One region of the Pseudoalteromonas sp. RB2-MNA-CIBAN-0110 genome, then DNA from elsewhere that is predicted to be linked to it. Evidence: predicted binding sites of a transcription regulator. Region 1 holds the regulator's gene; the other holds the start of a gene.
What was found. Region 1 encodes FliA, which starts transcription of late flagellar genes. Its sites were predicted from a motif close to CTAAAGNTNNNNNNNNNNNNGCCGATA; they were not measured.
Positions count from the first base shown of each region.

Region 2: a site for FliA is predicted at 2,916-2,942, ahead of pomA (flagellar motor protein PomA). Genes of this name have one in related genera too.

Region 1 is NZ_JBEOOQ010000010.1:69,423-81,504, reverse strand. Features, by position in the region: gene AAEY68_RS07460 (chemotaxis protein CheW) at 1-398, opposite strand, end outside; gene AAEY68_RS07455 (ParA family protein) at 402-1,172, opposite strand; gene AAEY68_RS07450 (flagellar motor protein MotB) at 1,185-2,144, opposite strand; gene AAEY68_RS07445 (flagellar motor protein) at 2,146-2,910, opposite strand; gene AAEY68_RS07440 (protein-glutamate methylesterase/protein-glutamine glutaminase) at 2,903-4,069, opposite strand; gene AAEY68_RS07435 (chemotaxis protein CheW) at 4,128-6,335, opposite strand; gene AAEY68_RS07430 (protein phosphatase CheZ) at 6,351-7,124, opposite strand; gene cheY (chemotaxis response regulator CheY) at 7,142-7,525, opposite strand; gene AAEY68_RS07420 (RNA polymerase sigma factor FliA) at 7,566-8,276, opposite strand; gene AAEY68_RS07415 (MinD/ParA family ATP-binding protein) at 8,303-9,163, opposite strand; gene flhF (flagellar biosynthesis GTPase FlhF) at 9,156-10,637, opposite strand; gene flhA (flagellar biosynthesis protein FlhA) at 10,659-12,082, opposite strand, start outside.
Region 2 is NZ_JBEOOQ010000020.1:62,086-74,167, reverse strand. Features, by position in the region: gene AAEY68_RS11485 (DNA topoisomerase III) at 1-455, opposite strand, end outside; gene AAEY68_RS11480 (hypothetical protein) at 526-1,014, opposite strand; gene AAEY68_RS11475 (flagellar motor protein MotB) at 1,166-2,086, opposite strand; gene pomA (flagellar motor protein PomA) at 2,089-2,856, opposite strand; gene AAEY68_RS11465 (exodeoxyribonuclease VII small subunit) at 3,178-3,420, shown strand; gene ispA ((2E,6E)-farnesyl diphosphate synthase) at 3,423-4,310, shown strand; gene dxs (1-deoxy-D-xylulose-5-phosphate synthase) at 4,416-6,278, shown strand; gene AAEY68_RS11450 (ligand-binding sensor domain-containing diguanylate cyclase) at 6,352-9,438, opposite strand; gene AAEY68_RS11445 (phosphatidylglycerophosphatase A family protein) at 9,477-9,962, opposite strand; gene thiL (thiamine-phosphate kinase) at 9,959-10,933, opposite strand; gene nusB (transcription antitermination factor NusB) at 10,980-11,390, opposite strand; gene ribH (6,7-dimethyl-8-ribityllumazine synthase) at 11,406-11,870, opposite strand; gene ribBA (bifunctional 3,4-dihydroxy-2-butanone-4-phosphate synthase/GTP cyclohydrolase II) at 11,971-12,082, opposite strand, start outside.

The DNA.
Region 1 (12,082 bases):
AATGTTAAACCAGCAACTTCAAAAAATAATGCCTGAAATTCACCATCAAAATAGTCAGATTGGCTAGTGGTTATAATCTGTGGTTCTGGTTCTTCTGTAGTCGTACTTATCGGCTCTATTACTTCATCGTCAATGGCTTTATTAACTTTTGCGGCTTCAAATATCGGTTCAACTATTGGCTTAATTTCAGGATTAAGTAAGTCTTGATCAAATATTTTTTCTGCCGCTTTTATCTGTTCTTTTGGTTTTAAATGAATATGTTCTTGCTGCGAGTCGTGTGGCATTTGCTCAAGTAATTTTGCGACTGGCTCAAGGTTATCTACAGGCTCGTCTTCACATAACAAAGCCCCTAGGTATTGTTTCATTACTTTTTCATTAGCAAATAATTGCTTACTCATTCATTAACCTTGTTCAATTAAATATTCTAGCAGTGCTTTATATGCGTATACACCACGCGAACGAGGACAATACTCTACAGGCACTTTTTGCGCAAAGCTTGCATCTCTAAATTTAGTATCTACCGGTATCACACCTGGCCAGACTTTATCACCATACGTACTTTGCAGTGTTTTATATGCTTCTAACGATGCTTTAGTTCGTTTATCATACATAGTAGGAATTATAGTATATTGATAATCTTTCGCTTGAGAGGTTTGCATTAATTCCATAGTGCGCATCATTCTATCAAGCCCTTTCAGTGCTAAAAATTCCGTTTGCACTGGCACTAAAATTCGCTCACTTGCTGCAAGCGCATTAACCATTAACACCCCTAAAACTGGGGGGCAATCTAAAATGGCATAATCGTAATGTTCACTGATTTTTGCAAGCGCTTTTTTTAGTATTAATCCCATACCTGTTTTATTACCCATGCTTCTATCAAGCGTGGCTATCGCCATTGTTGCGGGTAAAATATCTAGGTTTTCAAGTGTTGATGGACATAAAGCTTGAAGTATCTCTTCACTTTGCATGCTCGTGCCACGCGCAAAAATATCATATACACTGACTTCCAAATCTTCTGAGTCAATGCCAAAGTAATAAGTGAGTGATGCATGAGGGTCTGTATCAATAAGCAACACACGCTTACCCTGCAAAGCTAAAATACCAGCAAGGCTCACTGCTGTTGTTGTTTTACCAACACCACCTTTTTGATTTGCGACAGTCCAAATCTTCACATTACATCCTAATTACTGTTCATTGCGCGTTGTTATGCGAATACCACCATGAGGCAAACGAATTATTTTTATTGTATCGTCATCTGAAGGGAGCTCAATTTCAGGCTCTTCCGCTACTGGCTTAACGGCTTGTTCATCACCTTTAATGTCTTGTATCGGTGGTAAACCATACTTAGAAAGTGCAATAACAACTTTACGATTTTCTGCTCGCCCTTGTTCTGTATCGTTACTTACAAAAGGTGAATATTGACCATAACCTTCTATCGCCATTCTGGCAGAATTAATACCTAATGCTTCCAGCTCTACTAAAATAGATGTTGCTCTAGCAACCGAGAGTTCCCAATTTGAGCGAAATATTTCATTGCGAATACTTTCATCATCAGTATAGCCACGCACCCTAATATAGTTATCTACTGGAGCAATAATATCTTTAACAATTTTGACGACTTGCTTTGCCCTAGAGTGTGCAACTGAGCTACCACTTGAAAATAACATACCTGAGCTTAGCTCTATAATCAGCCAATCTTGATTAAGCTCTAAACTGGCTTCTCCATCACGAATTTCATCAATAAGCGCTGACTGCAGCTTAGCAAGTAAGCTATCGAGTGGTTTACCTAAATATTTCTGTTGTATGTTACTTGTATCACTTTGACCGTCGAGTAACTCTGGACCTTGTTCTTCTTTTAAAATACTTTCACCATAAAGAACTTCTTGTTCAGGTGTCACTCTATCAGTCAATATTCCATTACCATTGACGCCCTCACCTTGCTGGGAGTGCTGGCGGGCAGATTTATCAAAAACGTGTTCGAGGGAGTCTGACAATATTTGAAATTGTTCTTCTTTGTTGATCGCTATCGCATACAACACCACAAAAAAAGCAAACATAATGGTCATGTAATCGGCATACGATACAAGCCAACGCTCTGTATGTTGACTTTTAGGAGCAGAGTGACGAAGTCGTCGGCGTAGCATGTTATTCGTCCACTAAATTAGGACGCTCTACACGGTAGGCTTCAAGCTTTAATTCTATATTTACTGGGCTTTCACCAACGCTAATTGCAATCACACCTTCGGCAAGCATTTCATGGTAAAGCATTTTTTGCTCTACACGCTGTTTTAACTTATTTGCCATAGGTAAAAACAATAAATTAGCTAAACCAACACCATAAATGGTCGCGATAAATGCCGTTGCAACGCCTGCACCAAGCATTTGTGGATCGGTAATAAACGACATTGCCTGTATTAAACCAAGCACAGCACCTAAAATACCAATGGTAGGACTGTAGCCCCCCATCGCTTCATAAACACGTGCGGCTTCAAGCAAGCGATCGCGTTCTAGCAGTAAATCAATTTCAAGCGTGTCACGTAGTTTTTGCTCTGAGCAGCCATCTACAAGCAAGCTTAAACCTTTTGCTGCATATGCATCTGGGTGAGCTAGCGCTTCGTTTTCAAGCGCTAAGTAACCTTCTTGACGTGCCTTATGAGACCACCGCTTAACTTGCTCTATTGCATCTTCAATATCATATTGTGGCGCAACAAAAACCCAAGAGCTCATATTTAGCATTTTTTTAAAGGTACTTGCTGATGTTTGCAACATAACAGCACCAAGCGTGCCACCTAATACAATAATAAGGGCAGGACCATTAAATAAAGCAGAAACAACGCCGCCTTCTAAAGAGTAACCTAGACCTATTGCACCCAGTGCTACAAATAGTCCAAATATTGAGAGTTTATCCACAACCTACCTCTCTCTTTATACGTGCTGCAACATCGCTCAATGCTAAGCTTTCACTCGAAAGCCCCGCATTAGCAATGGCTTGAGGCATTCCATAAACAACACAGCTTTTCTCATCCTGTGCCCAAATAGTTGCCCCCGTTTGCTTTAACATTCTTGCACCGTCACGTCCATCAGCGCCCATGCCTGTTAAAACGATAGCAAGCACATCGCCTTGATACGTTTTTGCTGCACTGGCAAACGTTACATCTACACTCGGTTTATAACTTATTCTCTCGCTATGATCTTCAAATACGCGCAGTATTCTATTTGCACCACGCCCTTCTACCATCATCTGCTGTCCGCCAGGCGCTAAATAAGCCGTTCCTGGTTGTAAGCGGTCACCTTGTTGTGCTTCTTTCACTTTTATTTGGCACAAACCGTTTAAGCGCGCTGCAAACGCGGGTGTAAATGCAGCTGGCATGTGCTGAATAAGTAAAATAGGATGAGGAAAATTAGCAGGCAATTGAGTTAATATAGTTTGTAGTGCAACAGGGCCACCTGTAGAAGTGCCAATAGCCACAAGCTGGTATTGCTTTCCACTTGCTCGCATTGAGGCAACATTAGAACCTGACGGTGTCGTAGGGGCTACTCTTTGAAAGCTTCTATCGGGTTGTTTTATCGAAGGCGTTAGTGTGTTTGTTCTTTGCGAAAGTGAGCTTGTTATCGGTTTAGTTGATATTACCGGCTTAGGTGGTGTTGCAGATTTAAACGTTCGCGGTAAACGTCTTCGCCCTATATCTTTCACTTTATTTTGCAAAAGCTTTATAGCGTCTTCATTATTACGAGCGATATCTTCAAATTTTTTCGGTAAAAAATCCATTGCTCCAGCATCTAGCGCATCAAACGTTGCTGTTGCGCCATCACGTGTTAGTGATGAAAACATTAAGATAGGCGTTGGATTACTCGCCATTATCTCTTTAACTGCGCTAATACCATCAAGCACAGGCATTTCGACATCCATAGTGATCATATCTGGACGTAGCTGAGCTGCTTTTTCAACAGCTTCTCTGCCATTCACAGCAAAGCCTATAACTTGTATATCGCTATCTTGCTCAAGAATTTCGCTTACTCTGCGGCGAAAAAAGCTTGAATCATCAACAACTAAAACTTTAACGGCCATTTAGCTCTCTTATTAAATTTATGCGTAGGTATATATTAAATATATACCTACTTTATTATTAGCCTGCGTAATGTTTTAACATGTTTGGAACGTCTAAAATCAGTGCAATGCCACCATCCGAAGTTATTGTAGCACCTGCCATACCTGGTGTTCCTTGAAGTAACGCATCAAGCGGCTTAATCACTACTTCTTCTTGGCCAATTAATGAGTCAACAACAAAACCAATTTGCTGCGTACCAATTTGCACAATAACTACATGGCCTTTTGCTTTTCGCTGTGAACGATCTGAGCCTTTAACTAACCAGTGCTCGAGGTAGAATAACGGTATTGCCTTTTTACGCACAATAATTGTTAATTGCCCATCAACCACATTTGTTTTCGTTAAATCTAAGTTGAATATTTCACTAACACCTGCAAGTGGTAACGCAAATGTTTGTGCGCCAACAATTACCATTAAGGTCGGTAATATGGCTAAGGTAAGTGGTACTTTTATCTCTAAAATAGTACCTACACCTAACTCAGATTGAATACTTACAGAGCCGTTTAATTGGGTGATTTTAGTTTTCACCACATCCATTCCAACACCACGACCTGAAATATCAGATATCTCTTCTTTTGTAGAAAAGCCAGGTGCAAAAATTAGGTTGTATGCTTCAGTGTCAGAAAGTCGACTCGCTTGATCGTGATCGAGCACGCCTTTACTAATTGCTATTTTTTTCAGTTTCTCAGCATCCATACCAGCGCCATCATCTTTAATGGTCAACAAAATATGGTCGCCTTCCTGAGACGCTGATAAAGTAACATTACCTGTTCTAGGCTTACCGGCAGCCTCACGAACAGCTGGCATTTCAATACCGTGGTCAACTGAGTTTCGAACTAAATGCACAAGCGGATCGGCTAGTGCTTCCACTAAGTTTTTATCTAAATCGGTTTCTTCACCTACAAGTTGTAAGTCAATGTCTTTGTTTAAGCTGCGTGCTAAATCGCGTACTACGCGAGGGAAACGACCAAATACCTTTTTAATTGGTTGCATTCGCGTTTGCATAACCGCGCCTTGAATATCAGCAGTCACTACATCTAAGTTAGAGATTGCTTTACCCATTGCTTCACTGTCTGAATTGGTCGCTAAACTAACCAAACGATTTCGCACAAGTACTAACTCACCAACCATATTCATAATTTGGTCAAGTCGTTTTGTATCTACGCGAACTGTCGTCTCTGCTGCTGGTGGCGCTGATTTTTTAGGCGTTGCTGGCGCTGCTTTAGCAACCGGTTTTTCTACCGGTTTAGAAGCGGGTGCTTTTACAGGTTCTGGTTTTTTTACAGGCACACTAGCTTTTGCAGCTGGTTTAGCTGGGATATTGGGCTGTTTCACAGCTGGAGTGCTTTCTATTGATTTAGGTGCAGTGCCTTTACCATGAAGTTCATCAAGAAGCGCTTCAAATTCATCATCACTAATTTCATCATCTGATGAATTAGCAGTATTTGACGCTGGTTTAGCTGGTTCTACAGGTGCTTTAACTACACTACTTTGCTCAGGTGCTTTACTCGCAACCTCACCAAAACTGCCAACTCCATGTAACTCGTCTAATAAGCTGTCAAATTCATCATCAGTAATATCACCATTAAAATCACTACTACTTGCTACTGGCTTTTCAACTGCAGGACCTTGTCCTTTACCGTGTAGTTCATCAAGTAAGTTTTCAAATTCATCTTCAGTGATTTCGTTTATTTCAGCATCACTAACCGAAGGAGTTCCACTAAACATTTCATCAAATGCAAATGGATCTTCCTCATCAGCTATTGGCGTATCAACTACTTGATCAAGAGGTTGTTCAACGTCAGTTTCTGAAGCGACTCCGTTAAGCTCGGCTTCTGTTGGAGGTAGGCCCAAAATATGGAGGGTTTGAAGTAACTCAGGATCTGCTGGTTCCGGCTTATCCCTATTTTGGATAGTCGCGAACATTTCATTAATGGTGTCGAGCGCTTGTAAAATAACATCCATTAACTCTGAATTGACCGTTCGCACGCCTTGACGTAGTAAATCAAATACGTTTTCAGCGCCGTGGCAAGCATCAACAAGTTCTGTCATAGCTAAAAAGCCTGCACCACCTTTTACAGTGTGAAAGCCTCTAAATATGGCATTTAGTAACTCGGTATCTTCTGGATTATTTTCCAGTTCAACTAACTGTTCAGATAAAAGCTCTAGGATTTCTCCTGCCTCTACAAGAAAGTCTTGTAAAATATCTTCATCGACTTCAAACATGCAGTTACTCTCCTCTTAGAAGCCCAAACTTGATAAAAGATCATCGACTTCATCTTGATCAGACACAACATCATTACGCGATTCTTTATCAATAATAGGGCCTTCAGGACCTGCTAAAGTTTGTGTGGCAACTGGTTCTTTTATTTTTTGTTGTTCTACTTTATTCGCTGTGTTGTCACTGTCATCTTGTTCAGCAAACGCTGTTAAAAGATGAAGTAAGCTTTCTTCTACTTCTCTAACAAGTTCTATAACACGGCGAATAACTTGACCTGTTAAGTCTTGATAGTCTTGAGCCATTAGTACATTTGTCATTAAGCTTTGAAGCTCATCCGTTTTATGATGAGAGTTATTCATAAACTTATCGATACTATGGCAAAGTTGTTTAAACTCACCAAGCTCAATCTCCCGACTCATTAAACGATCCCATGTCGGTTTGATATGAGATATTTCATCTGCAAGTTGCTGTGCTATAGGTAAACTAGCCTCAACAGCATCCATTGTTTTATTAGCCGCATTTTCTGTCATTTCTATAACATAATTAAGCCGCTTTTTAGCATCTGGAATCGCATCTGTCGTTATGTTAGTTAAGCGAGTATCAAGCTCAAAGCTTTTAAGTGCTTCGTGCAGTTGACGAGTCAACTTCCCAACTTCAGCAAATAATTTAGACTGCTCTTGCGAAGCTGTCTCTAAAATCAACTGATTAGCTTTATCTTGCTCATCGTTTTCTAAATAAATGACGAGTTGACGAGCTTGTTCTAACGTTATTTGAGGCGCAGCTGGTGCTGACATAAGCCTCTCCCCCATCATTAGCCTAAGCGTTCAAATACTTTTTCTAATTTAGTTTTTAATGTTCCAGCCGTAAATGGCTTAACAATATAACCATTAACGCCAGCTTGCGCTGCAGCTATTATTTGTTCTTTTTTAGCTTCTGCCGTTACCATCAGTACAGGGATATGTTTTAACTTATCATCTGCACGAATTGCTCTTAGAAGGTCAATACCTTGCATTCCCGGCATATTCCAATCTGTAACCACAAAATCAAATACTTGATTTTGTAACATAGGCAAAGCTGTAGACCCGTCATCAGCTTCTTGAACATTAGTGAAACCTAAGTCACGTAATAGGTTTTTTATAATTCGTCTCATCGTTGAAAAATCATCAACTACAAGAATTTTCATGTTTTTATCCAAAACATCCCCCAGTGAGGTATTAACCTTAGTTTACTTACTACTAGTTTATCCAGTCATTGATTTTAGCTTTAAGCTTAATCATCGCCTGACCATGTATCTGACTTACACGCGATTCGCTTACATCGAGTATATGTCCTATTTCTTTTAAATTCATTTCATCGTTATAGTATAAAGAAAGTACCATTGCATCACGCTCTGGTAATGACTTTATTGCATTTAGTAAAGACTCATTAAACCGATCATTTTTAACATTATTAAAAGGTTTGTCTAGCGCTAAATCTTGGCCTACGGGAGTGATAACATCCTCATCTACACCAAGGTCTTCTATGCCTAATACTTTACTGGTATTAACATCATTTAAAATATGATGGTACTCATTGAGTGAAATTTCAAGTTTTTCAGCAACTTCTGTATCTGTTGGTTCGCGATTCAGACTGCTTTCGAGCCCAGTAATTGCTTCTGCAACTTGTCGGCTTTTACGGTGTACTGAACGAGGAGCCCAATCACCACGGCGCATTTCATCAAGCATAGCCCCGCGAATACGAATACCGGCGAAGGTTTCAAAGCTTGCGCCTTTTGTTGCATCAAAGTTTTTTGAAGCTTCTATTAAACCTATCATTCCTGATTGAATTAAATCATCAAGCTGAACGCTAGGTGGTAATCGAGCAATTAGATGACATGCCACTTTTTTAACAAGTGATGCATGTTTCTCAACAATCACATTTAAGTTTTGTGTTGATTGATATCCCATAGCTCTATTCACCAATGTTGTCATAATTAGCCGTTTACTAGTTTCTCAATGAAAAACTCTAAATGCCCAGATGGTTGATTTGGTATTGGCCATTTAACTGCTTTTGTCGCCAGCGCTTTAAACGCGAGAGCGGCTGGCGAACTTGGAAAGAGCTCAACAATCACCTTTTGGCGACGTGTTGCTTTGCGCATATTTTCGTCATAAGGAACCGTTGCTACTAGCTCCATTGAAACATCTAAAAAGCGATCGGTAACTTTAGATAGTTTTGCAAACAATTCAGTGCCTTCACGCATGCTGCGGACCATATTGGCAACAATTTTGAACTTATAAACACCGTGCTCGCGGCTTAATACTTTAATAAGTGCGTAAGCATCGGTTATTGATGTTGGTTCATCGCACACTACAACCATTACATCTTGTGCTGCTCGTGAGAAGCTTAGCACCATGTCTGAAATACCAGCGGCTGTATCTACAATTAAAATATCAAATTCGGTATTCAATTCGCTAAATGCACGAATTAGCCCGGCATGCTCAGATGGCGATAATTCAACCATACTTTGCGAGCCCGATGTAGCGGGTACAATTTTAATACCAGCAGGCCCTTCAACTAAAATCTCGTCAAGCTCACATTCACCTGACAAAACGTGTGATAAATTGCGCTCTACACGTAAACCAAGCATCACATCACAGTTTGCTAAACCTAAGTCAGCATCCAGCACTAATACTCTATTACCTTGTTGCCCTAGTGCAATAGCGGTATTTAGAGAAACATTTGTTTTCCCCACCCCACCTTTACCACCGGTTACAGCGATAACTTTTACGCCGTTGTTATTGTTTTGACTCATTTTGCGCAGGCCGCTTGCTTGATCTAATACTGTGTTAATCATACATCCCTACTGTACTTGGCGCCACTGCTTGGTGCCTTGAATGTTGTGCTTTTGTTCTTTTTAAATATAACTGCTCAGCCTTTTTCACTAGTTTTTCAGCATTTGCAACACGAATATCTTCTGGCACTCGTTGACCGTTAGTAAGATACCCTATTGGAAGGCGATTTTGAATCGCAATACTAATTATCTCACCCAAACTTAATGATTCATCTAACTTAGTGAAAATACAACCACTTAACTGTACTTTTTTAAAGTGACGTACTGTTTCTTGTAATACATTAATTTGTGCCGTCGCGCTTAGTACTAAGTAACTGCGAATATCCACACGTTGGTTACGCATTAACGTGTTTAACTGCTCAGTTAAACGTAAATCTCGCTGACTCATACCTGCTGTATCAATTAATACTAGACGTTTATTTCGTAAATGATATAAAACTTCAGCTAATTCATTAGCATCTTTAACTTGCTTTACACCACAACCAATAATACGGCCGTAAGTAGCAAGCTGTTCATAAGCACCAATTCTGTATGTATCAGTGGTTATTAAGGCCACTTTATCAGCGCCATATTTTTGTGCGCCTAACGCTGCAAGCTTAGCAACTGTTGTTGTTTTACCAACACCTGTTGGACCCACTAACGCATATACACCACCTTGGCGAAGTATTTCATTATTGGTTGTTTGCATTTGATCTTCGACCATCGTTAACAACGCTTTCCAGCCTTGCTTACGAGATACATCATCAGGTACAAAACATGCCATTTGTTGCGCTACTTCTTTATCAATACCCATACCGACTAAGCGGTCAACCATGCAAGCGCGTGTTGGATCGCGACGCGCCATATCTTGCTGCATTAAGCCTGATACTTGATGCTCAAGTAATTGACGAATTGCGTTCATTTCTTCACGCATTGTTGTCATTTCTTCGCTTTCATTATTGGGTGTTTGTTGGCGAGCAGTTACTGGACTATCTGAATCATCAAAGTCGCTGTCTAAATCATCAAAACCTAAGCTATCCGCTTGAGTTTGTGGACGAACTGGCGCTGCATTTTCAGGAGCAAACATATTTTTAGTACGCTGTTCCATAACTGGTTCTTGATAGTTATCGGTAGTATCAATACCTGATTGTGAAAACATTGATGCAAGTTCAGGGGAGCGAGGACGCGGTGATTGGCGCTCTAATAAGGCTTGTAGGCTGTCAGCCACTTTTGCTTGCGGCTCTGGTTTGGCACGCTGAGGCTCTGGTTTTACAAAATTATGTACACTTTGCTGTGGTGCTTGAGCACGCGGCTCTGCAGGGCGTTGTGGTTGCGCTGCTACTTTAGGGGCTGCTTTGTCATAATCAACTGCCGCTACAATTTCTACACCGTTAGCCAGCTTCTTATTTGACATAATAACCGCATCAACACCTAACTCATCTTTAACTTCTTTAAGTGCTGTGCGCATATCTTTAGCAAAAAAACGTTTAATTTTCATGATTCAACCCCTGTTAAAATCTTATTGTTGGCCTACAGAGCTAACAATCTTGATCTGTCTTTCGTCTGGTACCTCTTGATAAGACATCACTCTCAATCCTGGAATGGTGTACTTAACAAAACGAGATAACACAGTGCGTAACATTCCTGACGTTAGCAATATAGAAGGTTCACCGGCCATTTCTTGATTTTGATGCGCTTGTGTCAATGACACTTGAAGTCGCTCTGCAAGTCCAGGCTCAATACCGGCACCTTCATCGCCTGCATTTTGTAATGACTGATGCAACATCTGTTCCAACTCAGGTGCCAAGGTTATGACAGGGATTTCTGATGACATACCAACCGCATCTTGAACAATTAACCTACGCAGAGAAATACGCACTGCAGCCGTTAATACATCGGGGTCTTGGCTACGCGGACCATACTCAACAAGGGTTTGAACAATTGAGCGCATATCGCGAATAGCTACACCTTCATTCAATAAATTTTGCAGTACTTTTACAATTGCAGTTAATGGCAACACATCAGGTACTAGTCCTTCTACTAAGCGAGGATGGCTTTTAGCAAGCATATCAAGCAGGTTTTGAACTTCTTCATGCCCTAGTAACAACGCCGCACTGTTAGTTAATAACTGGCTAATATGAGTGGCGACTACCGTGGCTGAATCTACAACGGTATAACCTAGTGATTGCGCTTCATCTTTTTGATCAGGCTTGATCCATACTGCATCAAGGCCAAACGCAGGATCTTTAGTTTCAACCCCTTTAATAGGACCAAATACTTGCCCTGGGTTAATCGCTAGCTCGTCGCCATGTTTAAGTTCGCTTTCACCGGTTGAAACACCCATTAGCGTTATTCTGTAAGCATTTGGATCAAGCTCTAAATTATCGCGAATATGAACAGGTGGTACTAAAAAACCAAGTTCTTGAGAAAGCTTTTTACGTACACCTTTAATACGATTAAGTAGCTCACCACCTTGAGATTGATCTACCAACGGAATTAATCTGTAACCTACTTCTAGGCCAATTACGTCAACCTGCTGAACATCATCCCAACCAAGTTCTTTTTGCTCTTGTTTATTGGCAATACCTGTTGCAGCGCTTCCGCCACTGGCGGCTTCTTCGGCTTCTGCTGCAGCGGCTTTTAACTTAGTTTGCTGTGTGTAGTAAGCTAAATAACCCAATAACGCACCTAAACTTAAAAAAGCAAAATGCGGCATACCAGGCACTAAACCCATGATGATCAAAATACCTGAAGCAATAAAGAGTGATTTTTCGTTACCTAGTTGTTTCTTAAATTGGTCACCCATATTGAGCGACTCATTTTGACGTGTTACAACAATCGCGGTACCAATTGAAAGCAGTAAAGAAGGGAGTTGAGCAACTAAGCCATCACCAATGGTAAGTAATGTATATACTTCCATTGCGTTGCCAAAACTCAAATTAT
Region 2 (12,082 bases), on a different contig from region 1:
TTAGAACGCATAGTACCCAGTGATTTTTTTACCGCCGATAAGTTTAAATCACTAATGAGTAAACGTTGCGTACTCTGCTTTTTAGCCTGACTTATATTAGCTTCTTCAATTACTTGATCGACTAGTAGCTGGCCTTCACGGTCTGGATCGCCAGCGTGAATAAGTTGCGAGGCTTGTTTAATTAATTTTTTTAAAACAGTGAGCTGTTTGCGAGTTTTGGTTTTGGCTTTTAACTTCCACTGTTCAGGTATGATAGGTAAGTGTTCAAACTGCCACTTTTTAAAGCGCTCATCGTAATCATCGGGTTCTGCTTGTTCTAGCAAATGTCCAATACACCACGATACACAATCGCCATTAGCGACTTCTATATAACCATCATATTTTTTATGTGGTTTTGGTAACGCATCAGCAATAGCGCGTCCAAGTGAAGGTTTTTCTGCAATGTAGAGTTTCATAGCCTGCTCACCACTGTTTATATAAACAGTAGTCTAGCACAGCTATTTTAAAGGAGGGAACTTTTTGTAACTATTGGCTAGCTGGGCTTTTTTTGTCTTTTGTTAAAATATAAATAAGCGGAAGATAACAAACAACAACGGTGCCTATATTAATAAATGGCAATAAGGTTTTATAAATGTATGTACTATAAGAAAGATCCCATAAATGGCGGTCGACTAATCTAAATAGCTGTAAAATTGGTGCCATAATAACAACCAATTGACCTAATACGCATTGCCATAAATAAACCTTATCTTTTAAACCCAGATATGCGATGAGTGCCATCCAAGCAATATCATTAAAGGCCCAAACAAGGTATCGATAAACATAAATCCCATTATCAAACTCTTTCAAGTAAGGATGAATAATGGTTCCATATAAAAAAAAAGCGGCTGTAATTAAAGCGAAACGCAGGGCCAAATAATCTTTTCTAAAATAAAAGATGAAAATAGCAGGGCTTAAAATAAACACCCAACTAGTATCTAATATCAATATAGTCTTTAAAAACCATTCAGGCATTAGAGTTAATCAAGTTTTTTTTCATCATCGTCATTACCACCGCCATTTCCTGGCATATAACTAAACTTATCGACCTTTTTCATAAACTATTCCGTTACATTTGTTAAAGAAAGCATACTTTATGATAAATAAGTGTGTTTGCCAATAAAAGTTATCTTACATCTATAGGAGCTGACTCTTTTGCTTTACCTTGTAATATAGATATTTCTACTCGGCGATTCCTGCGGCGATCTTCATCGGTGTCATTCGGTACAAGTGGTCGTGTTTCAGCTCGACCAACCACCATCATTCGAGTTTTATCAAAGCCTTGAACTTTTTGTAGCTCACTTGCAACGGCTACAGCACGCTTTGATGATAGGTCCCAATTATTAATATATAACTCATTTGATACCTGAAAATCATCTGTATGGCCAGATACTGTTATTTCACCGGGTACATCTTTTAACAGCACACCGATATCTTGAATTATAGGTTTAAACTTAGGTTGTAAAAATGCACTACCTGAAGGAAATGAACCATTCTCTCTAATGCGAATAATTATTTGCTGCCCTAAAGACTCAAGCTCAATTGCGCCATCGATTATTTGCTTTTCAAGCTGCTGCGCTATCTTTTTAACAAGCTCGTTAGTTTGCTCCTGATCGGCTGCTGAAGTTGCTTGCTCAGAAGATTCTTCTTGTGAGGTACTACGAGATTCGCCACCGCGTTTATCCCCGCGCTGTTCTTGCCTGCCGCCTGCTGAGCTTTCATCGCCAGCCTGAAACTCTAACATTTGTTGAGTCATTTCGACTGTTTGCTGCTGAATGGTTTCTATTGGGGTTGGCTCTGGTTTGCCTGGGGTAAACTCCATGGCAATAACAGAGGTACCTTTGGGGATGTCTTTTACTTCAATTTTATTCTGCACACCAAAAGCAAACTTCATAGAGCCCGCAATTTGTTTAAACTTAAGTACATCCATTTCTGAAAACGCGAGCAAGAGTACAAAAAAGCACATTAACAGTGACATTAAATCGGCAAACGTTCCCATCCATGCAGGTAAACCTGGTGGTGGGCATTTGCACTCTTGATCAGACATAGTTACTCCTCGGTATCTACTTTGCGTTTAGATTCAGCTAAGTAATTTTTCAAAATACCTTCGATTACTTTTGGATTTTGACCATCTTGTATACCTAAAATAGCATCCAAAATTAAACGCTGATTCATCGCTTCCTCGTCTTTACGCAGTTCAAGTTTTACCTGAATAGGAATTGCCACAACATTGGCTAAAAACGCGCCATATAAAGTTGTTAATAGTGCTACTGCCATTGCAGGACCAATTGCCTTCGGGTCATCCATGTTAGACAGCATTGCAACCAAACCAATTAGAGTACCAATCATGCCCATTGCAGGCCCTATATCAGCTAACGACTTAAATAAACCCGCGCCCAATTCATGGCGAGTCGTAGTTAGAGAAATATCTTTTTGAAGTGTAGCGCGAACTACATCTGCATCATGGCCATCAACGAGCATATCGACGCCTTTGCGCATAAAGGGGTTTGGAATTTCAGCTTCTTCGAGTGCTAAAAAACCGCCTTTACGAGCTGAATCCGCAAGTTCTACTGCTTTTTCGATAAGTATTTCTGGCGTTTCGATTTTAAACATAAACGCTTTGGCAACAACTTTACCTATTCCCAAAAATTGCGACATAGTGAAGTTTGATAAAACAATAAAGAGTGAACCACCAAATACAATAACCACAGACGGGGTATTGTAAAACATAGCCATTTCACCGCTACTACTCATAAACATAGACATGACAATTAAGCCAATTGCGCCTAGGATCCCGATTATGGTTGCTAAATCCACATTTCCTCCAGAAGTTTCATGCTTAATGGCCTTATCATAAACTTTTATTATTAACTGCTTATCGGCAACATATTGAATTGCTTAAGCCATTTTTATAAATAAACATAAAAAGCAGCCTTTAGCACTATCTTAGATCAAGTTATAAGGGCTACCTAATTATCAATTGATTTATTAAACCAACAGACCGCTATTAAGGCTTTATTAATGCACTTGAAATATAATTTAACGTTATAAAGGTAAAAAACCAATATCATCCTTTGACCTAGTTTAGCATTCCCCCTAAAATTGACCCCTAAATTTATTATGTAAGCTGAAATAAAGATGGCGACTAAAAAACCTGAAAACTTAAGTTTCGAACAAGCACTAGAAGAATTATCTACAATCGTTAGTGACATGGAACAAGGTGACTTATCGCTTGAGCAATCGTTAAAGCAATTTGAGCGTGGAATTGCATTAGCAAGTGCTTCATCAGGGAAATTACAGCAAGCAGAACAAAAAGTATCAATTTTGATGGGGAATGGCGAAAAGTCAGTACTTACAAATTTTGATAATGATATGGAATAGCTGTGAGCATAAAAAATCATATTGAACGTGCTCAAAAAGATGTAGTAGCGACCTTACAACAGCATTTTAACCAGCCTCTAGATACTGAGGAAACGGTAAAGAACGCCACCCAGTATGGATTATTTAATGGCGGTAAAAGATTACGTCCATTTTTAGTTTATGCCACAGGTAAAATGCTCGGCGCAAACCATCAAGACTTAAACGTACTTGCTGCTGCAATTGAGTGTATTCATAGCTATTCGTTAGTCCATGATGACTTACCAGCAATGGATGATGACGACTTACGCCGCGGACGCCCTACTTGTCATATAGAGTTTGGCGAGGCAAATGCAATTTTAGCCGGTGATGCTCTTCAAACTCTTGCTTTTGAGCTTATTGCGAATCACAAATTTGAATGCTCATCGCAAACACAAGTAAAAATGATTGCTACACTTGCCCACGCATCAGGCCTTCAGGGTATGGTTGGCGGACAAGGTCTTGACATAGCAGCAACAGATAAAGTAATTACCGTACAAGAGCTTGAGCGAATACATAAGCTAAAAACCGGGGCTCTAATTAATTGCGCAATTACACTTGGTGCACTGTGCAGTGAAAAGGCTGATCAACAAACCTTAGAAAATTTAAGTGTTTTTGGGTATGCTATAGGGCTAGCATTTCAAGTACACGACGACATTTTAGATGTTGAAGGCGATACAGTTATTTTAGGAAAGCCACAAGGCTCCGATATTGCCGCGAATAAAGCGACATATCCGGCGTTATTAGGTATGCTAGGCGCTAAAGAAAAGGCGCAAAATTTAATACAACAAGCCCATGAAGCGTTAGCAAATATAGATGCTGACACAACACTTCTTGCGTCGCTAGCAAATTACCTAATTGAGCGTGACCACTAATTTTTGCTCATACGTATTGCAATTAGCACTGACATTATTACTCAACATTAATTATTCGTAAAAGCTTTGAATTAATTAATGTTAGCGAAGGATATATATAAAACCATGACACTTGATAGTAGCAAGTATCCATTACTTAATTTGGTTGACGAGCCAGCCCAATTGCGTGACTTAGCGCAAGACAAACTCCCTGCATTTAGCAATGAGCTGCGCGATTATTTACTCAACTCAGTATCGCAAAGTAGCGGTCATCTAGCGTCTGGTTTAGGGACGGTTGAACTAACCGTTGCGCTGCATTATGTTTATAACACTCCAGACGATCGCCTAGTTTGGGATGTGGGTCATCAAGCTTATCCGCATAAAATTCTTACTGGTCGTCGCGAGCAAATGCACACCATTCGCCAAAAAGACGGTTTACACCCTTTTCCTTTTCGCGATGAAAGCCAATACGATACGTTTAGCGTAGGCCATTCAAGCACCTCTATTTCAGCTGCCTTAGGTATGTCTATTGCTGCACAAAAAGAAGGTAAAGGTCGAAAGTCTGTAGCCATTATTGGTGACGGAGCTATAACCGCAGGCATGGCATTTGAAGCGATGAATCATTTAGGTGATGTAAAATCAGACATGCTTATTATTTTAAATGATAACGAAATGTCGATTTCTGAAAATGTTGGCGCATTAACAAATCACTTTGCTCGAATTTTATCAGGTAGCTTTTATACTAACATTCGTGAAGGTAGTAAAAAGTTACTCTCAGGAGTGCCTCCGGTAAAGCAACTTGCCAGTAAAATGGAAGAGCACATTAAAGGCATGATGATCCCGGGTACCTTCTTTGAAGAATTAGGCCTAAATTACATTGGTCCCATTGATGGTCACGATGTAAACATGCTTGTAGATACATTACGTAATATGCGTAATTTAAAAGGCCCACAGCTTTTACATATAAAAACGCAAAAAGGTAAGGGCTATAAACCGGCTGAAGCCGATCCTATTGGCTATCATGGTGTACCAAAATTCGATCCGAGCACAACTAGCCTACCTAAATCTAAACCTAGTGCTGCTACTTTTTCAAAAGTATTCGGCGATTGGTTATGTGATATGGCCGAACAAGACAGCAAGTTAATGGCTATCACGCCTGCAATGCGCGAAGGTTCAGGCATGGTACGTTTTTCTAAAGAGTTTCCAGATCAATACTTTGATGTGGCCATTGCTGAGCAGCATGCGGTTACTTTAGCTGCTGGCTTTGCCTGTGAAGGTTTAAAACCTGTTGTTGCTATTTACTCAAGCTTTTTACAACGTGCGTATGACCAATTAATACATGATGTTGCACTGCAAAACTTACCTGTATTATTTGCCATTGACCGCGCTGGTATTGTGGGAGCCGATGGTGAAACTCACCAAGGTGCGTACGATTTAAGCTTTATGCGCTGCATTCCAAATATGGTAATTATGGCACCAAGCGATACCAACGAGTGCCGTCAAATGCTGTACACCGGCTATAAAGCAAATTGCCCAGTTGCTGTTCGTTACCCTCGCGGTAGTGCAGGTACTGCAGACATTGAAAGCACTATGCAACTGCTTGAAATAGGTAAGGCAGATACAATTAAGAAAGGCAGTAAAATTGCCATTTTATCGTTCGGTACATTACTTGAAAATGCACAGCTTGCTGCAGATGAATTAGATGCAACGCTTGTTAATATGCGTTTTATTAAACCACTTGATACCGCACTTTTAAATGAGCTTGCAACTAGCCACGATGTAATTGTTACGCTTGAAGATAATGCGATTGCTGGCGGTGCCGGCTCTGCAGTTAACGAATTCTTAGCAACGCAAAAAGCTGATATTAATATCCTTAACTTAGGTATTCCTGATGAGTTTATTAAACACGGCACCCAAGATGAAATGCACGATGAAATGGGGTTAGGCGAGCAAGGAATATTAACCGCTATTAAAGCGTTTATTAATTAACTTCCTATACATCTAAAGTTGAGCATATTAAAAAAGGAGCCTAGGCTCCTTTTTTAATATCAAATATTGCTGATCAGCGCATCCACACTTTAATATCAGCTAGGCCATTGCTTTGTAAAATACCTAATTGTTGATCAACGTTAGAATTTTGTTCAAACTCAAATGCATCAAGCTGATCATCAAACGTAATATTTGCAACACCATCACCACCGCGCTTTTTAACTTGGTGTAGTGAAATATCTGCTAGGTTAATAGATGTCTCCCAGCTAATTACCTGCCCACCCAAAAGTGGTAATGGATAAAATGACCAACCAATTGATGCCGTGATATTAGTTGTTTTTCCATTTGGTAATTGGAATGAATTAGCCGCTATTACTTTACAAAGATCTGAAGCATAGCTGTCTATTTTATTGCATTTAAAATCACGTAATAATAGTAAAAACTCATCACCACTCCAACGTGCCACATAGTCAGAACCCTGCGTACGCGAATTTAATAATGCAGCCATTTGCTGTAAGCAGCTATCACCTGCAATTGGGCCATAGGCATCATTGATACGGCTGAAGTTATCAAAGTTAATAATTACCAGCACCAGTGACTTGCCTTGTGCCTGCAGTGATTGTGAATTACGTTGAAAATGTTCAATATCTTTAGGGAGTTGATCAAACAAAAAGCGACGACTACGCAGCCCTGTTAGCTCATCTGAGTGACTAACTAATTTAAGCTGTGAATTCACTTGGCCTAATTTATCATTAGCTTGACGAAGCTCTAAGGTACGCTCGGTGATCAAGCCCTCTAATGCTTCTTGTTTTCTACGCTCTTGCGCTCTAAACACCCAAAAAATGAGATAAAAAAGCAAAATAAAGCCACTGGTAATTAAAAGCCTAAAGTAAATAGTTTCGTCAAAGCGCTCAGGCACTACAAAGCCGTATTCTACTTCTTGCGCTTTAGTCCAGTCTTCACCTTGGCGCTTCGCTTCTAACTGAAACAAAAACGAGCCTGGAGGCAAGTTAGTATAAATAGCTTCACGTCGCGTATTAGCATAGCGCCAGTCACTATCTAAGCCACTTAGTTTATATCTAAATTCAATACTGTTTGGTGCATAATAATCAATAGCTGTGTAAGTTAGCGTTATATCACGCTCGTCTGTTTCTAATGATGGTTTTTTACCAAGCGCAGCGGTGGTTAAATGACGAAGTGGTGTTGTTATTGTTTCTATTGTTGGCTTTAATGCAAGCACACCAAATAGCTCTACATTTTTAGGTATTTCAACAACACCTTGTAAGCTTGGGTACCAAATAGAATTACCGGTGTCTGCTACCGCATCATGCCCAAGTCCACTACAACATTGATTCGCTTTACCATCGAGTTGACGGTCAAAAGATGAAATCACTTCTTCAACTTTTAAGCTTTTTATCTCTGTTTTAAATTGCTCTACAGGCATTCTGTAAACACCTTTCATGGTGCTTACCCAAACATGCTTTAACTTTTCATCATATTCTAGGCTAAATATAGACCCATACGGTAAGCCATTAGCTGCATCGAGTTGACGCCACTGCCCTTGCGTACTTCTGTAAAAAAGCCCATCGTTAAGAGAGCCGATTAAAATACCCACGCCATCTATATGTAGCACACTAGTTACGTATGCACTTTCAAGTGTTGTTTGGTCACCAATTTTTTCAATGCCACGGTCTGTAAAGTAATATGCGCCTTTACTAGTACCAATCACACCAAAGTTTGTTTTATCCAATACGTAGGTAATAAACTTACTACCTAAAAAAGCGTTATATGCAAAAGGCGTTAAACCAGCATAATTTAATCGATATAAACCGCGTCCGGTACCAATCCAAAAACCGCCTTTACTAGAGCGACTTATTGCAAATACCGGGTTATCGCGGAGCGCTCGACCAGGGACGGTATAGAGTGTCTTGTTTTCAAAAACAAATAAGCCGCGCCCCGTGGCTATATATAATCGCTCACCATCGAATTGTAGATCGTGTACTGACGCGTATCCATATTTACTACTTGGAACTAAATTAATAAAACTTTTATCTAAATCGAAATAACCAATGCCGCTTTTGTTAGCAACCCACAGTTTTCCATCAGGAGCTTGGCTGATAGCCATAACAGACTCGGTCATATCTGAAACAGCTGAATGCCTTTCTACTCGCCCTTCATGGGCAAGCCATAAGCCTTCACTAAAACTTGCTAACCAAACGTTATTTTTATCATCTCTAAAAATATCAGCAAACCATATGCTTTGATCAAGTTGGCTTGGTTCTACCCATTGCCACTCACCGGTTTTATCTCTAAATAATAAACGTCCATAAGTCGAAACCCATAAGCCACCATCGGTATCACTCATAAACTTATAAACGGCTGAGTTATTTGCATTAGGTAAAGGAAAAGGTCTTAGTTCGTCATCTAAATCTAAAAAGTATGCACCTAGCTCAGAGGCTATATACAAATTACCGTTTAAGAATGATAAATCGTGCACTATGGTTTGCGCTAAGCGCTCTGGTAACGATATTTTAGCGGTAAGCTCTAAACGTAGTTTAGAGAAATCTGATGAGTTTTTAGTAAGGCGTAATAAATGACGATCATTAACCAGCCAAATACCTTCAGGAGAGAGTGCCATTTGGCTAACAGAGCCAACAATTTGGGTAATTACGGTAGCATTAACAATAGGTAGGGGACCATTTACTTGAGTGCGTAAATCAACTTGCCCTCTATCTACATAATATAAACCATTAGCCGCAATCCATATGCTGCCTTTAGAGTCCTCAAGAATATCTCTTACTGGACCTTTAATATTAAACTCTTGTGCTGCAAATGTGGCAGGATTAATAACTACCAAGCCACTTTTAGTACCTACCCATAATAAGCCACTAGAATCGACTAAAAGTTTATTAATACCATTACTAGGCAAGAACGGGCTATTTTGCGTGTTGTAGTTTGTAAATGTTGTGCCATCAAAACGGCTTAAGCCAAACTGAGTACCAAGCCACATATAGCCTTGCTGGTCTTGTACTACGCTTTTAAGTGATTGCGAAGGTAGACCATCTTTTATATTCCATTGCTTAACTACGTAATCACTAATTGAAGCCCAACTTGGTGTCGCGCACAACATCAGTACACAAACCAGTAAAAATCGCATCATATTGCTGCCACCTAGTTAAACAAATCAAATATAAAAAATTAAAAGGGTAGTAAACCCACTTTTATTAGCGCCTGTAAGCATATAAGCGAAAAAACGCCCGCAAGTATATCATCGGCCATAATACCTAAACCACCATGTACTCGTTTGTCTAGCATACGGATTGGGCCAGGTTTTGCTATATCAAAAAAGCGAAATAACAAAAAACCAACGAGTAATGTTTGCCAGCTAAGTGCTGCACCAATCATTGTAATGTAATAACCTGCCACTTCATCCCATACAATAGCAGGATGGTCGTGCACGCCTAAATCATCAGCCGTTTTACCGCAGGCCCATATACCAAATATACTGATCACTACGGCAAACACAATTTGCAACCATAGCGGATAATACATAGTCATAAAAATGAATGGCAGTGCAGCAAAAGTGCCAAATGTACCAGGTGCTTTAGGGGCTAACCCAGTACCAAAACCCAAACCAAAAAACTGATGTGGGCGCTTTAAATTAAACTTTCGGTTTTTGTTCAAACCAGCTCCTTTGCAAAATGCTCAAAACCTTGCTGCTTAAAATCAAACTTTTCACCGTTGTGTAAAAGTTCAATTTGACCATCGCCACTTTTAATTTGGCCTATGCATGTTGCATCTACACCATATTGACGCAGTTTTATATTTAGCATACTTTTATTGCTATCAGGTACAGTAAAAATTAATTCGTAATCATCACCGTAACTGAGAATAAATGGAAGCTGCTGATTAAAATCAAGGCTTGCTTGCATTGCATCTGAAGTCGGAATACTTTCAATATTCACAACTGCATTTACTTGCGACATATCAAGTATATGGCTTAAATCAGCAATTAAACCATCCGATACATCAATAGCCGATGATGCAAGGCCTCGCAATACCTGTCCTGCAGCAACACGCGGTGTTGGAAAGTCAAAGCGCTTATTTAAGTACTTTAAATGCTCTGGCTCAATACTTATACCTTGTTTGCGAGACTCAATTGCAAGTCCAGCGTCACCTAGCGGACCTGTAACATAAATCCAATCACCCACTTTCGCACCACTACGACGAAGTGCAGTACCTTCTGGTACAGTCCCTTTTGCACAAATAGTGATAGTTAATGGACCTTGCGTAGTATCGCCACCTATAATTTGCACATTAAAGTATTCTGCAATTTCATGCATGCCTTCAGTAAACTCTTCAATCCACTGTGGGTCAATACTTGGCAAGGTTAACGCAACTGAAACCCATGTTGGCTCAGCGCCCATTGCCGCTAAATCACTTAAATTAACAGCAAGCGCTCTGTGACCTAATGCACGAGGGGAAATATCATCAAAAAAGTGTACGCCAGCAACAAGAGTATCTGTTGTAACGGCAAGTTGGCAGTTTTGTGGAACGGTTACTAAAGCGCAATCATCCCCTATACCTAGGTTTACATCACGACGGGTGATCCCGCGACCTTTAAAGTAGCGGTTAATTAATTCAAATTCCTTCATACACAAAAAAGCCGGCCTATGCCGGCTCCCCTCTTTAACGGTTTACTTACTTGCGTAAATGCTTAACAGCTTTATCAAGTACACCGTTTACAAATTTATGGCTGTCTTCAGCGCCAAATATTTTGGCCAGCTCAATACCTTCGTTGATAGCAACTTTATAAGGTACATCTTCACGGAACTTAAGCTCATAGCTGCTTAAACGTAAAATTGCGCGCTCAACCATATCTAAGTCATTAAACGGACGTGTTAAATGTGGTGATACAGCTTCGTCTAGTTGCTTATAATTTACAGCAACACCCGTCGCTAAATCTTTAAAGTATTCAACATCAATTTTAGTAACGTCTGTTTCGATCAACATTTGTTGTTCGATATCGGCAATTAAATTGCCACTTATTTGCCAAGAATAAACGGCTTGGAGTGCTAAGATACGTGCTTTACGTCTTGCTGCTGGTTTCACAAAAATTCCTTAAACTTAAATTTTATCTAACACATTAACCATTTCAAGCGCGCCTAAAGCAGCTTCGCCGCCTTTATTGCCCATTTTGGTGCCAGCACGCTCAATTGCTTGTTCAATGCTTTCTGTGGTTAATACGCCAAATGCAACCGGGATATCATACTCAAGTGATACTTGCGCAAGACCTTTGTTTGATTCGCCAGCAACTAGGTCAAAGTGTGGTGTACCACCTCTGATCACTACGCCTAATGCGATGATTGCATCATACTCTTTTTTTGCCGCAACGCGTTTAGCCGCTAAAGGTAATTCTACCGCGCCTGGTACATAAATAACGGTAATGTCGTCATCAGATACGCCACCAGTGCGTTTTAGCTCATCAACAGCACCTGCAAGGAGGCTGCTACCGATAAAGTCATTAAAACGAGAAATGACAATGGCAAACTTTTTGCCAGGAGCGTACTTACTACCTTCAATAATTTTCATTTGATAACCCTAAAAATAAGTTCAAGCGGTTGCGATTGCGCAAAAATTGCTGCGCATCATACCATAAAAATAAAATAATAGCCTAGTTTAAGCGTGATGCTTATTGTGGCTCAACATAATCAACAACTTCTAAATGAAAGCCCGAAAGTGCATGGTACTTTTTAGGGCGACTCATTAATCGCATTTGTTTAATTCCAAGATCTGCAAGTATT